DNA from 3 places in the Acidovorax sp. FHTAMBA genome. Region 3 is predicted to be linked to each of the others. Evidence: riboswitches for the same ligand, from Rfam matches in the RefSeq annotation. Region 3 holds a riboswitch; each other region holds the start of a gene.

Region 1 (4,718 bases), 1.8 Mb from region 3:
AAAGTGTCCACCTGTGCGCGGCTTTGGGCGCGCCACGCCAGGTGGCAGCCTGCGGTGGCTGGTGGACCACCGTACGGCGAGGGGCCGTCGATGAACCACACATCGGCCTTCTTGCCATCCGGCTCGGACGGGTCTGCGTAGGCAAGGCCCAGCATGTTGGCGCCGTAGTTGCCTTCAAAACAAAGGGTGTAACCCAATGGCGCCAGGGCGGCGCTGTAAAACGCCTTGGCGCGGGCGATGTCGGTCACGCGGAAAGTCATGTGGTCCAGCATGGGCAGGGGCTCCTCCAAAAAATGGTGTCCCGATTTATACCCGAATACTGTGTATATAGACAGTATTTTGAATGGCGCAGTGGCACGGCGGCACCCGTGGGGTTATCGCGCGTGTGACGGGTGCTCCGCGTGGCGGCGCCGCACAATCGTTGTTCCCGGCCCGCCAGCGGCAAGCGCCCTGCAGGCAGCCCCCACCAGAAACACTCATCCCATGCTGAATTTCGACTTCCACAACCCCACCCACATCGCCTTCGGCCAAGGCCGCATTGCCGACTTGGCCAAGCTCGTGCCCGCTGCCGCCAAGGTGCTGATCCTCGTGGGTGGCGCCAGCGCCGAAAAGACCGGCACGCTGACCGAAGTGCGCGCCGCGCTGGGCGAGCGCCAGCACGCCACCTTCAGCGGCATCGAGCCCAACCCGAGTTACGAGACCTGCATGAAGGCCGTGGCGCAGATCCGCGAGGGCGGGTTTGACTTTTTGCTGGCCGTGGGCGGCGGCTCGGTGATCGACGCCACCAAGTTCATCGCGGCCGCCGTTCCGCTGGAGGGGGAGCCCTGGTCAATCCTTGAAAAATACGGCCGCAACGTGAAGAGTGCGCTGCCGTTTGGTGCTGTCCTCACGCTGCCCGCCACAGGCTCGGAGATGAACAGCGGCAGCGTCATCACCCACCGCGCCAAGGGGGCCAAGCTGCCTTTCAGCAGCCGGCACACCTACCCGCAGTTCTCGGTGCTCGACCCCACCAAGACCTACACCCTGCCGCCCCAGCAGCTGGCCAATGGCGTGGTGGATGCGTTTGTGCACACGGTGGAGCAGTACCTGACCTACCCGGTCAACGCGCCCGTGCAGGACCGTTTTGCCGAAGGCATCCTGCAGACGCTGATCGAGGTGGGCCCGCGCCTGCTGACAGCACAAGAGCCGGTGTATGACGACCGCGCCAACCTGATGTGGGCCGCCACCATGGCGCTCAACGGCCTCATCGGCGCCGGCGTGCCGCAGGACTGGGCCACGCACATGATCGGCCACGAGCTGACCGCGTTGCACGGCATCGACCACGCGCGCACCTTGGCCATCGTGCTGCCCGCGCTGCTCAACGAGCGCCGGGTGGCCAAGCGCGAAAAGCTCTTGCAGTACGGCGAGCGCGTGTGGGGCATCACCACGGGCACCGACGACGAGCGCATCACCGCCGCCATCGAGCGCACGCGTGATTTCTTTGAAAGCATGGGCATCGCCACGCGCCTGTCGGGCTACGGTCTGGGTGCCGAGGTGGTCACCACCGTGGTGGCGCAGCTCGAAGCGCATGGCATGGTGCAGCTGGGCGAGCAGCGCGAGATCACGCCCGCCGTGAGCCGTCGCATCCTCGAAGCCGCCCTGTAAGCGGCCCGCCCAGGGCCGTCAATACCCTTGGGGCCGGGTTTGGTTTGTGCGCGTGGGTTAGAGTAAACCCTTATCTTGCGGGAGAGAGGGGCGGCACCGCCCCCGCCGAAGGCGCAAACTCCCATCATCGCTCAGGCACACCGGACCGCAAGAGACCATCGCCGACTGGAGAGAGGCCGCCGCACTGCGCAACGCGGGCGGGGGCCCACCGAAGGGGCTGGCTGCCACCGCAGCTGAAACTCTCAGGTACCAAGGACAGGGGGAGAGGCGCCGCAGGCCCGTCATCGACGGGTACTGCTCAGCCCGAAATCCCTCTGGATGTCTTCATCACCCTCTGCTGCCGCGCCTGCCGTGGCGCCCAATAAGCGCTCGGCGCTCAAATTTCTCTGCGGCTTCCTGGCCGGTCTGGTGCTGGCCGGCAGCGCCGGTGGGGCCTGGGTGCTGCACCTGCTGTGGCAACAGTTACCCACGGTAGACCACCTGGCCGACTACGACCCCATGTTGCCCCTGCGCATTTATGCCGCCGACGGCAGCCTGCTGGCGGAGTTCGGCGAAGAGCGCCGCGATTTCGTGCCCATTGGCCACATACCGGCGCACGTGCGCCAGGCGCTGCTGGCGATTGAGGATGCGCGGTTTTACGAGCACGGCGCGGTGGACTTCACCGGCCTGGCGCGCGCTGCGCTGCGCAATGTGGTGTCTGGCGAGCACGCCCAGGGCGCGAGCACCATCACCATGCAGGTGGCGCGGGTGTTCTTTCTGAGCCGTGTCAAAACCTACAGCCGCAAGCTCATGGAGATCCTGCTGGCCTACAAGCTGGAGGCCATGTACAGCAAGGACAAGATCCTGGAGCTGTACATGAACCAGATCTACCTGGGCGAGCGGGCCTACGGGTTTGCAGCGGCCGCGTCGGTGTACTTCGACAAGACGCTGGACGAGCTGACAGTGGCCGAGGCCGCGATGCTGGCCGGCCTGCCCAAGGCGCCTTCGGCCTACAACCCGGTGGCCAACCGCGAACGCGCCACCGTGCGCCAGCAATACATCCTGCAGCGCATGCACGCGCTGGGCTACCTGGACACCGCCGCTTACGACGCGGCCAGTGCCGAGGTGCTCGCTTTGCGCACGCAGCCACGTTCCATCGACCCTGCCGCAGCGTTTGCCGTGGAACAAGCGCGCAAGATGGTGGTGGACCGGTTTGGAGAAGCGGCGTATTCGCTGGGCTTGGATGTGGTCACCACCCTGCGCCTGGCAGAGCAGCAGGCCGCCACGCGCGCGCTGCGCGCCGGGCTGCTGCGCGCGCAGGCGTCGCAGGGCTATGCGGGCCCCGAGGCACGCTTATCGCACACCGAGGCCGCCCGAAACGGCCACCCCCGGGCCCTGAGTGCAGCGCTGGCGCCGTACCGGGACAGCGGTGAACTGCGGGTGGCCCTGGTGCGCGAGGCGTCGCAGGCGGGCGGCATTTCTGCGCTGCTGCGCGACGGCACGCGCGTGCAGATTCCGCGCAGCCGCCTGACTGCCAGCGCCCGCGAGGCCTTGGCGCCCGATACGCCCACGCAGCGGCGCATTTCATCGGGCGCGGTGATTCGCGTGGTGGCCGACGCACGCCAGCAGTGGAGCCTTGCGCAGCTGCCCGGCATGGAAGGGGCGCTGGTCTCCATGGACACGGACACCGGGGAGATTCTGGCGCTCGCGGGCGGCTTCGACCACGCACTGAACCAGTTCGACCATGCGGTGCAGGCCCTGCGTCAGCCCGGCTCCACCTTCAAGCCGTTCATCTTCTCTGCCGCGCTGGAGAAGGGCTATGCACCGGGCACGCTGGTCGACGATACGCAGCGCGTGGTCACCCCCGCCGCACGCGGTCGCGCCGCCTGGAGCCCGCGCAACTATGGTGGCAATTACGAAGGTTTCATTTCCGCGCGGCGCGGCCTGGTGCGTTCCAAGAACATGGTGGCGGTCAACCTGATGGAAGCGGCCGGAGTGCAGTATGTGCAGCAGTTCGCCACCCGCTTTGGTTTTGACCCCGCGCTCAACCCGGCCCGGCTGCCGCTGGCGCTGGGCGCGGGCGCAGTCACGCCACTGCAGCTGACGCAGGCCTACGCCGTGTTTGCCAATGGTGGCACGCTGGTACAGCCCCGGCTGATCCGCACCGTGAGCGAGCGCGGCGGCGAGGTGCTGTACGAGGCGCAAGGGTCATCGCCCCGCGCCGCCGTGGTGTCCGAGCGCAACGCCTTCGTGCTCGACAGCATGCTGCGCGACGTGGTCGAGCACGGCACCGGCAGGCGCGCCAGGGCGCTGGGCCGCCCCGACGTGGCGGGCAAGACCGGCACCTCCAACGACGCGCGCGACGTGTGGTTTGCAGGCTACTCGTCGGGCGTGGCCTCGGTCGTGTGGATGGGCTACGACCAGCCGCGCAGCCTGGGCCGGCACACCGGCGGCACGCAGGCACTGCCGGTATGGACGGACTACATGGCCGTGGCCGTGCAGGGGCGCAAGCCGGTGCTGCGCACCATGCCACTCGACCTGATGCGCTTTGGCGACGACTACCTGTACCCCGAATACGTGTTTGGTACTTGCGTGGATGACCGTACCGCCTTTGTGCAAAGCCCGTTCGAATGCGGCCTGGAGAGGCGCCGCGATTCGGCCGTGGCGCTGGAAAATAGGGATGAAAATGGCCTCTGGCGATGGATGGATATGCGCTGACAGCTATCAAAATTGAAGTGATACGGCGTCGCCGCACCGCGTTGGTTTCAAGGTGCGGTCACAGCGGACCGGGCTGAGGCGTGCTTCCCCGACCTGTGGCGCACTTTCTGGCGCGGCACCTGCGTTGAACTGCGATGGGTGCGGAACGCGCGGCAGCGCCATGCTGTAAGCCAATGCCGCAAACCTGCCGGCATTGCGGGACAACGGGCCTTGTGGCTGGTACGGTGCCAGTTTGGTGTTTCACATCAACCCCTAACGAAAGCGACCTCCATGGCACACATCCTCATGGTTCTGACGTCCCACGACCAACTGGGCGACACCGGCAAAAAGACCGGATTCTGGCTGGAAGAGTTTGCAGCACCGTACTACGTGTTCAA
Region 2 (4,718 bases), 1.9 Mb from region 3:
CTGGCTGGCGACGCAGCCCGCGCAGGCCGAGCGCGACCGGGCCGGGCAGCACCTGTGGGACTGGTTCATGCACTGCATTTTTGTGCTGGGCCGGGTGCATGCCGACCCGCACCCCGGCAACTTCCTGTTCGCACCAGACGGCACGGTGGGCGTGCTGGACTTTGGCTGCACGCGCGAACTGTCGGCACACTTTCGCACCCAGGTGGCCAAAGCGTGGTCAGCGCTGCTGCGCGCCCCCACCGACCCGCAACGCGATGCGCTGGTGCTGCAGGCCTACCAGGCGCTGGGCCTCGTGAAAGCCGACCTCGCCCTGCAAACCTACACCGCCGAACTTGCCCCCGCACTGGCCGACATGCAGGCCTGGCAGATCGAGCCCTTCACCCGGCCCGTTTTCGACTTCGGCGCCAAGACGCCGCCCCCCATCACGCCCGCACGGCACCAGCGCGCACTGGGGCAGCACCTGTTGCAGGTGCCGGGCGAGATGCCCTCGTTCGAGCGCATGTGGATGGGCCTCATGCACCTGCTCACCGGCCTGGGCGCCCGGGTGCACACCCGCCGCGCAGGCTTTCTGGCAGTGGATGGCGACGAAGCCGCTACCAGACCGGTCGTCTGAATCCTTCACAAAAAGGAACCCCTGCATGAACATGCTGTTGATGATGGCGGCCGGGGGCCTGGCCCTGGTGGGCGTGGTGCACTCGGTGCTGGGCGAGGTCATGGTGTTTCGCACGCTGCGCACACGGAGCATGGTGCCCACGGCCGGGCACCCCGTGCTGCGGGAATGGCAGGTGCGCATTCTCTGGGCCACATGGCATCTGGCCTCCATCCTGGGCTGGGCCCTGAGTGCCCTGCTGTGGCGCCTGGCCAACGCACCTGCCGATGCAGATCTGCGCACGTGGCTGGCCCAGGTTGCCGTGGTCGCGCTGCTGGCCAGCGCGTTGCTGGTGCTCGGCGCCACGCGCGGCCGGCACCCGGCCTGGGCCGCGCTGCTCGCCATTGCCGCGCTGGTGGCGTGGCATTGAGGGGCCAGGGCAACCGGCTCGCGCAGAGAAACACAACTTCACAAGACTTCGCAATCTGCCTACAGCGGCTTGACGATGGGCCTGCACGATGAAGTCTCCGGTTCCGCAGGGAGCCTTTCTCAAGGAGATCATCATGGCCCGCAACGCAATCGCCGCCCTTTCCATCGCACTGCTCTCGCTGGGTGCCGCAGGGGTGGCGCAGGCACAGACCAGCGCCACCGTTGTCATCCAGTCGGGACAAGCCCGCCACTACCAGAGCCCGGCGCCTGTGGTGGTGCAGCATGCGCCTCCGCCCGCACGCTACGAAGTCATGCCGCGCCCCCGCCGCAATATGGTGTGGGTGCCTGGCCACTGGGAATGGCGCGGCCACCGCCATGTCTGGAACCAGGGCCACTGGATCAAGGCGCGGCCCGGCTACCACTACCGTGAGGCCCGCTGGGTCGAGCACGGTGGCCGCTGGGAGCTGCGCCCCAGCCGCTGGGATCGCGATGGTGATGGCGTCCCGAACCGCTATGACCGCGACCACCGCGACCGGGACCGTGATGGCATGGCCCACCGCGGCGATCGCGACCGTGACGGCGTGCCCAACCGCCACGACCGCCGCCCGGACAACCCCTACCGCCAGTGAGCACGCTTGAACCACCACCGCGCCAACGCACCACCCGGCCCCCGGGTGCGTGGGGGCGGGTCGTCGCCTGCATCAGCAACGATTGCGGTGCATTAGCGCGGCAAGGCGGGTTGAAGCAATGGCTTCACCCCTAGAATCGGCCTCGCAGGAGAGCAGGACGGGCTGGAGGCCCGCCACTGCACCGAAGGCGCAAACTCCCATACACGCTCAGGTTCCGTACTGCAACCATTCATCAAAGCCGTCTGGAGAGCCGCCCCACCCCACCTGGCGTGGTGGCGCACCGAAGGAGCAAACCGCGCGCCATGTGGGCTGCGCGGTGAATCTCTCAGGTACCAAGGACAGGGGGAGCGGCAGCTTGGCAGACGCGCGCCAGCTGTTGCTATTTAAATAATAGCTGCCAACGCATGTCCATCAAGCGCTGAACCCTTAAAAGGCTTCAAAAATGCGCGTGATCGTTTTGGGCGCCGGCTTGCTCGGCGTGACATCGGCTTACTACCTGCAGCAGCTCGGCCATGAGGTCACGGTCATCGACCGCCAGGGCACGCCCGGCGCCGAGACCAGCTTTGCCAACGGTGGCCAGATCTCGGTGAGCCATGCCGAGCCCTGGGCCAACCCCAGTGCCCCGCTGAAGGTGCTGCAGTGGCTCGGCCAGGAAGATGCGCCTCTGCTGTTCCGCATCCGCGCCGACATGCGCCAGTGGCTGTGGGGCCTGTCGTTCCTGCGCAATTGCACTCCGGCACGCACCCGCCACAACATCGAGCAGATCGTGCGCCTGGGCACCTACAGCCGCGACACGCTGCAGCAGCTGCGCGCCGCCACCGGCATCCAGTACGACCAGCGCACGCAGGGCATCCTGCACTTTTATACCAACCAGAAGGAATTCGACGGCGCGCTGGCACCGGCCGAGCAGATGCGCCAGCTCGGCTGCGAGCGCCAGGTGATCAGCGCCGACGAAGCCGTGCGCCTCGAACCCGCGCTGGCCCACATCCGCCCGCAGCTGGCGGGCGCCACCTACACGGCCGAGGACGAATCGGGCGACGCCAACCTGTTCACCCGCGAACTGGCCAAGCTGTGCGAGGCAGCGGGCGTGCAGTTCCGCATGGGCCACCACATCACTGCACTGCGCGAGGCAGGCGGCCGCATTGACCATGTGGAAGTGACCAACGCCGAGGGCCGCTTCGAGCGCGTGCGCGGCGATGCGTTTGTGATGGCCATGGGTTCGTTCAGCCCGCTGCTGGCGCAGCCACTGGGCATTCGCCTGCCCATTTACCCGGCCAAGGGCTATTCGGTGACCATGCCGGTCAAGGACGCATCGATGGCGCACCAGGTGAGCCTGACGGACGACGAGTTCAAGCTCGTGTTCTCGCGCTACACCAGCGAACGCGGCGGTGACCGCCTGCGCATTGCAGGCACGGCCGAACTCAACGGCTACGACCGCAATCTGAACCAGGTGCGCTGCGAGGCCATCGTGCGGCGTGTGGAGCAACTCTTTCCCGGCGCGGGCGACGCGAGCCAGGCCCAGTTCTGGACCGGCCTGCGCCCGGCCACGCCGAGCAATGTGCCACTGATTGGCAAGACCAAAGTGGGCAACCTGTTCCTCAACACCGGCCACGGCACACTGGGCTGGACACATGCCTGTGGCTCGGGCAAGGCGCTGGCCGACATCGTCAGTGGCCGGGTGCCCGAGGTGGACTTTGCGTTCCAGGGGTTGCAAGGGCGCGCAGCCGGGGCGGCGCTGGTGCCGTCGCGCACCGCGGCCTGAATTTGCGCCGGGTTGCAGCGAAGGTAACGCTGCAACCGCCATGAAACGCGGCGCTTACTTGGCCGCGCCCGTGGCATGGGCCACAAACTGCGCCACCGCCTGCATGTCCTTCTCGCTCATGCGCTCGGCATAGGAGGGCATCACGCCGATGCCTGCCTTCAGCGCGCGCAGCACGCGCCCGGCATCAGGCTTCAGCTCGTCCAGCACCGGGCCCACCTGGCCCTCGGCACCGGCCGCCTGCAGCGTGTGGCACACGGCGCAGGCGGGCTGGATCTTGGTGAAAAGCTCCTTGCCGCGCGCCAGTTCGGCCGGGTCGGCAGCCCAGCCCGCCGCGCAGGCGCTGGCCAACCCCAGGGCAAGCCCGGCGCTGCGGGCCCGGAAGAACCACACCATTTCAGGCAACCGTGACCGTCACGGCGTGGTCACGCCAGCTGGCATTGTTGTAACCGCCCAGGTTTTCCTCGCGCTGCTCGGGCTGCACATTGCCCGCCGTGTCGGTGGCGCGGCTGGTGAGCACATGGGTGCCCGCATCGAGGCGCACAGGCAATGCAAACTGCCGCCATGCGAAGGGGCCCAGGTCCGGCCCGATGAGCCGGGCAGCCTGCCAGGTCTTGCCGCCATCGACCGAGACTTCCACACTTTTGATGCTGCGCGTGCCACCAAAGGCCACACCGTGCACCTGCACCTGACCGGGCTTGATCGCCCCCTTGTCGGGCAGCGGGCCGTTGATCCAGGACTTCACACCCATCTCCCACACCGAGGGCTGGTCGGGGCTGGCCTTGGAGCCCGGTGGCGACATGCGGTAACCGTGCGACATGATGCGCGCCTGCGACTGTGCGCTGGTGAAGGCCACGCGCTTGACGTACTTGATGTTGTTCACACCCTGGTAGCCGGGCACCACCAGCCGCAGCGGGCCGCCGTGTGCAAGTGACAGCGGCTCGCCATTCATCTCCCAGGCCAGGAGCGCGTCATCCAGCGCCTTGACGGGCACCGAGCGCTCGACCAGCACGGAGAGCGGATCCACACCCTCGGGCAGCTTCTCACCGCCCGTGCCGGTCAGGTAGGCAGCTCCGTCTGCCAGCCCGCCAAGAGCTGCCACCACGTTGCGCAACGGCACGCCGCTCCACACCACGCAACCAGCGGCGCCCACTTGCCAGGGCGTGCCGCTGGGCTTGCTGGGGAAGAAGCCACGCCCGTTGCCAGAACACTGCAGCACGGTGGCCACCGTTTCCACGCCCAGGGTCTTGAGCTCGGCCACGGTGAGGCTGCGGGCGTTCTTCACGCCCTCGATCGACACCGACCAGGCGTC
Region 3 (4,718 bases):
CGTGCAGCTGGGCACGCAGGAGCTGGCCTTCAGCTCCACCGGCCCGGTGCCCAACTTCGTGCCTGAGGCGCGCATCTTCGACGTGCCCTTCCTGTTCCGCGACAAGGCCCACGCCCGTGCCGTGCTGGACGGCCCCATCGGTCAGGAGATGCTGACCAAGTTCGACAGCAAGGGCTTCAAGGCCCTGGCCTGGGCCGAGAACGGTTTCCGCCACATGACCAACAGCAAGCGCTCGGTGACCGCGCCTGAAGACCTCAAGGGCCTGAAGATGCGCACCATGGAAAACCCCGTGCACATCGCCGCGTACAAGGGCTTTGGCATCATCACCACGCCCATGGCCTTCCCCGAAGTGTTCACCGCCTTGCAGCAAGGCACTGTGGACGGCCAGGAGAACCCGCTGCCCGTGATCATCTCGGCCAAGTTTGACCAGGTGCAAAAGCACCTGACGCTCACAGGCCACGTGTATTCGCCCGCCATCTTCGTGATGAACAAGGCGTCGTTCGACAAGCTCTCGGCCGCTGACAAGCAGGCCTTCATCGACGCTGCCAAGGAAGGCACCAAGGCCAACCGCGCCCGCGTGGACGAAGACGATGCCAAGGGCGTTGCCGACCTGCGCGCCAAGGGCATGACGGTGGTGGACAACCCCGACAAGTCCAAGTTTGTGGCCGCGCTGGCACCCGTGAATGCGGAGTTTGAAAAGCAGTTCGGCAAGGCCACGCTCGACAAGATCCGCGAATACAAGTAAGCGCAGTGTGCAGCATTTGCTACAATTTCAGTAGCACATAACGCCCGTAGCATAAGCGCTACGGGCGTTTTTCATCTGTTTTTTGTTCTGTTCATAGCCTCTGATTCCCTGGCGTTGTCCGCCCCATGAAAAAAGCCTTTCTGTTGTTTGAACGTGGCACCACGTTTGCCGCACTGCTGGGCGCGTGCGCCATGCTGGTCGTAGCGTCCGCGCTGGGCATGTTCCAGATCGTGACCCGTTTTGTGCTGGAACAGCCCGCCGAGTGGACGGAGGTGCTGATCCGCTTCAGCCTGATCTGGATGGTGTTTCTGGCCATCCCCAGCGCGTTTCGCCAGGGCGCAATGGTGAGCGTGGACGTGCTCTACCGCTGGAGCCCACCGCGTGTGCGCAGGGTGCTCGACTACATCGTGGCGCTGGCTGCGCTGGCGCTGATTGGCGTGATCATCTGGTGGGGCTGGGACTATGCGCAGCGCGGTGGCGTGCAGTCGATGGCGGGGCTCGAATCCGTCTCCATGTTCTGGGCCTACGTGGCCATGCCGGTGGGCGGCGTGTTCAGCGTCATCGGCATCATCGGCTGCCTGGTCGACCCCCACCGCCTTGAGCTGGAGACTGCGCAATGAGCGACGCGACGAGCCGCCTCAAGCGAGCGAACGGCCCCCTCGGGGGGCAGCGAGAACATGCAATGCCGAGCGTGGGGGTCCACCAATGACTCCAGTCATGATCACCACCATGGTGCTGTGTTTTGCACTCACCGTGTCCGTGGCCGTCTCCATCGGCCTGGCCTCCATCCTGGGCATCCAGGTGGCCAATGCCAACATGCTCATCTCGGTCAAGGAGATGTTCGCCTCGATCAACAAGTTTCCGCTGGCCGCCATTCCGTTCTTCATCCTGGCGGGCAACCTGATGGAAACCGGCGGCATCTCGCGCCGGCTGGTGGAGTTTGCCAAGAGCATCGTGGGCGGGGTGCAGGGCGGCCTGCCCATGACCTGCGTGCTCACCTGCATGATCTTTGCAGCCGTGTCGGGCTCGTCGGTGGCCACCACGTTTGCGATTGGCGCCATCCTGATCCCGGCGCTCATCAAGCACGGCTACCCCACCAGCTATGCCGCCGCGCTGCAGGCCACCAGTGCCGAGCTGGGCGTGATCATCCCGCCCTCGATTCCGCTCATCCTGTATGGCGTGAGCGCCGAGGTGTCGATCGGTGAGCTGTTCATCGCAGGCTTTGGCCCGGGCGTTCTTATCAGTGGCGCATTGATGCTTTTCGTATGGGCCTATTGCAAATGGAAGGGCTGGGGCAAGAACGACGGTGACGGCCGCATGCCCCTGGGCCGGGCCACGCTGCAGGCGGGCTGGGCGCTGCTGATGCCGGTCATCATCCTGGGCGGCATCTACGGCGGCATCTTCACGCCCACCGAGGCATCGGCTGTGGCGGTGTTCTATGCGCTCGTCATCGGCGTGGTGATCTACCGCGAGATCCGCATCAAGGACCTGTTCGGCATCCTGCGCAAGTCGGCCATCTCGTCGGCCGTGATCATGTTCATCATTGCCAACGCCGGGCTGTTTGCCTTTCTCATCACCCGTGCGGGTGTACCCGATGCGATTGGCCGCTGGCTGGAAGCGGTGCTGCAGTCGCCCACGCTCTTCCTGCTGGGCGTGAACGCGGCGCTGTTCATCATCGGCATGTTCATCGAGACCAGCGCCGCCATCATTGTGCTGGCGCCCATCCTGGCACCGGTGGCCATGCACTTTGGTGTGGACCCGGTGCACTTCGGACTCATCATGGTGGTGAACCTGGCCATGGGCATGATCACGCCGCCGTTTGGCGTGAACCTGTTTGCGGCCTGCACGGTGGCGCGCATATCGCTGGACCGCATCGTGGGGCATTTGATTCCGTTCGTGCTGGTCATCATGGCGTGCCTCATGATCGTGACCTACGTGCCGCAGCTGTCGCTGGGTTTGCGGGATCTGGTCTACGCAAAGTAGCGAGTGCAGTGTTTCACGCTTTCTGGCACGCAAGAAAACGTCTTTTCGGCCATGGCCGCGTTGCAAATCCTCGCGATACCGCCCGGTATCGCTGTGGTTTGCGCCTTGCCAGTGCCAAAAATCCATTTTTCTTGTTTGCGCCATCAAGCGTCAAACACTGCACTAGAATCGCCCGGTCAGGAGAGAGTGCCAGCCCTAAGGGCCACCGCACCGCCGAAGGCGCAGGCAACAGCCGAACGCTCAGGCAAAAGGACTGACAACCGCCCGCAGTGATGCGGGCGTTCCCTTGCTGGAGAGAGATGGCCCGCCGCACCGCGTTATGAGGCCATCCACCGAAGGAGCAAACCGCACGGCCAGCCAGGGCAGTGGGGCGAATCTCTCAGGTAAAGCGGACAGCAGGGCAAATCCCGTGGCCACCGTGGTGGCTACGGCCCCCATTTGCCCCGGAGTTCCGCCATGTCGTCAGCCAACGCCCCCCTGCTTGCCACGCCCCTGAACGCCCTGCACACCGAGCTGGGCGCCCGCATGGTGCCGTTTGCCGGATATTCCATGCCCGTGCAGTACCCCGCGGGCCTCATGGCCGAGCATGTGCACACGCGCACGGCCGCCGGCCTGTTCGACGTCTCGCACATGGGCCAGCTCAAGCTGGTGGGCCCCGATGCCGCCGCAGCCTTCGAAACCCTGATGCCCGTGGATGTGATCGACCTGCCCGTGGGCAAGCAGCGCTACGGCCTGCTGCTCACCGACGAAGGCACGGTCATGGATGACCTGATGTTCTTCAACCAGGGCGTGGTGGACGGCGAGCCCACCCTGTTTGTCATCGTCAACGGCGCGTGCAAGGTGGACGACATCGCGCACATCCAGGCGCGCATCGACCAGCGTTGCAAGGTGGTGCCGATGCCCGACCACGGCCTGCTGGCGCTGCAGGGCCCGCAGGCGGCCACTGCCCTTGCACGCCTGGCGCCCGGTGTGGAAAAGCTGGTGTTCATGACCGGTGGTGCATTCAGCATTGCAGGCTGCGACTGCTTCGTGACCCGCAGTGGCTACACCGGCGAGGACGGCTTTGAAATCTCGGTGCCCGCCGCCCAGGCCGAAACCCTTGCCCGCGCGCTGCTGGCCCAGCCAGAAGTGAAGCCCATTGGCCTGGGCGCCCGCAATTCGCTGCGCCTGGAAGCCGGCCTGTGCCTGTATGGCAACGACATTGACACCACCACCACGCCGCCCGAAGCGGGCCTGAACTGGGCCATCCAGAAGGTGCGCCGCACCGGTGGCGCGCGTGCTGGCGGCTTCCCGGGCGCCGACAAGGTGCTGGCGCAGATCGACAACCCCGCCAGCCTGCAGCGCAAGCGAGTGGGCCTGGTCGCGCTGGAACGTGTACCGGTGCGCGAACACACCGAGCTGCAAAGCACCGATGGGCAAAAAATCGGCGAAGTCACCAGCGGCCTGCTGGGGCCCACGGTGAACGAGCCCGTGGCCATGGGCTATGTGGCGCCCGCCTTTGCAGCCATCGGCACGCGCGTGAACGCCATCGTGCGCGGCAAGGCCGTGCCGATGGAGGTGCGCGCCCTGCCGTTTGTGCCCGCCAACTACTTCCGTGGCTGATTTCCGCCGGCGCTGCGTGCCGACCACGCCTGCGCCCGCTACATTGCAGATTCCTTCATTTTTTTCCCCATTGCTTGAGGAGCCTTTCCATGACCGTCAAATTTTCCAAAGACCACGAGTGGATCAACGTCGCCGACGCCAATGCGGCCGTGGTCGGCATCACCGTGCATGCCCAGGATGCCCTCGGTGACGTGGTGTTCGTAGATCTGCCCGCCGTCGGCGCCACGTTTGCGCAGGGCGATGTCGCGGGCGTGGTGGAGTCCGTCAAGGCTGCGGCTGACGTGTACATGCCCGTCTCCGGCGAAGTGGTGGAAGTCAACGAAGCGCTGCGCGCCGACCCCTCGCTGGCCAACTCCGACCCGCTCAATGCCGGCTGGTTCTTCAAGGT

Evidence for each region. A riboswitch is a leader RNA that binds a small molecule or an ion and turns the genes downstream of it on or off. The one in region 3 is predicted to bind glycine.
Region 1: it holds a riboswitch for glycine, as region 3 does, so the genes downstream of both, AAFF19_RS03625 (PBP1A family penicillin-binding protein) here and gcvT (glycine cleavage system aminomethyltransferase GcvT) in region 3, are expected to answer to the same signal.
Region 2: it holds a riboswitch for glycine, as region 3 does, so the genes downstream of both, AAFF19_RS20990 (D-amino acid dehydrogenase) here and gcvT (glycine cleavage system aminomethyltransferase GcvT) in region 3, are expected to answer to the same signal.

What each region holds. Positions count from the first base shown of each region.
Region 1 covers NZ_CP152407.1:777,285-782,002, forward strand. The annotation lists gene AAFF19_RS03615 (VOC family protein) at 1-272, opposite strand, end outside; gene AAFF19_RS03620 (iron-containing alcohol dehydrogenase) at 484-1,644, shown strand; glycine riboswitch at 1,713-1,802, shown strand; gene AAFF19_RS03625 (PBP1A family penicillin-binding protein) at 1,963-4,341, shown strand; gene AAFF19_RS03630 (type 1 glutamine amidotransferase domain-containing protein) at 4,612-4,718, shown strand, end outside.
Region 2 covers NZ_CP152407.1:4,499,911-4,504,628, forward strand. The annotation lists gene AAFF19_RS20975 (AarF/ABC1/UbiB kinase family protein) at 1-613, shown strand, start outside; gene AAFF19_RS20980 (hypothetical protein) at 639-1,019, shown strand; gene AAFF19_RS20985 (YXWGXW repeat-containing protein) at 1,153-1,647, shown strand; glycine riboswitch at 1,880-1,999, shown strand; gene AAFF19_RS20990 (D-amino acid dehydrogenase) at 2,090-3,409, shown strand; gene AAFF19_RS20995 (cytochrome c) at 3,464-3,802, opposite strand; gene AAFF19_RS21000 (sulfite oxidase) at 3,804-4,718, opposite strand, start outside.
Region 3 covers NZ_CP152407.1:2,588,784-2,593,501, reverse strand. The annotation lists gene AAFF19_RS12240 (TRAP transporter substrate-binding protein) at 1-745, shown strand, start outside; gene AAFF19_RS12235 (TRAP transporter small permease) at 871-1,365, shown strand; gene AAFF19_RS12230 (TRAP transporter large permease) at 1,451-2,728, shown strand; glycine riboswitch at 2,904-2,986, shown strand; glycine riboswitch at 3,008-3,134, shown strand; gene gcvT (glycine cleavage system aminomethyltransferase GcvT) at 3,185-4,330, shown strand; gene gcvH (glycine cleavage system protein GcvH) at 4,420-4,718, shown strand, end outside.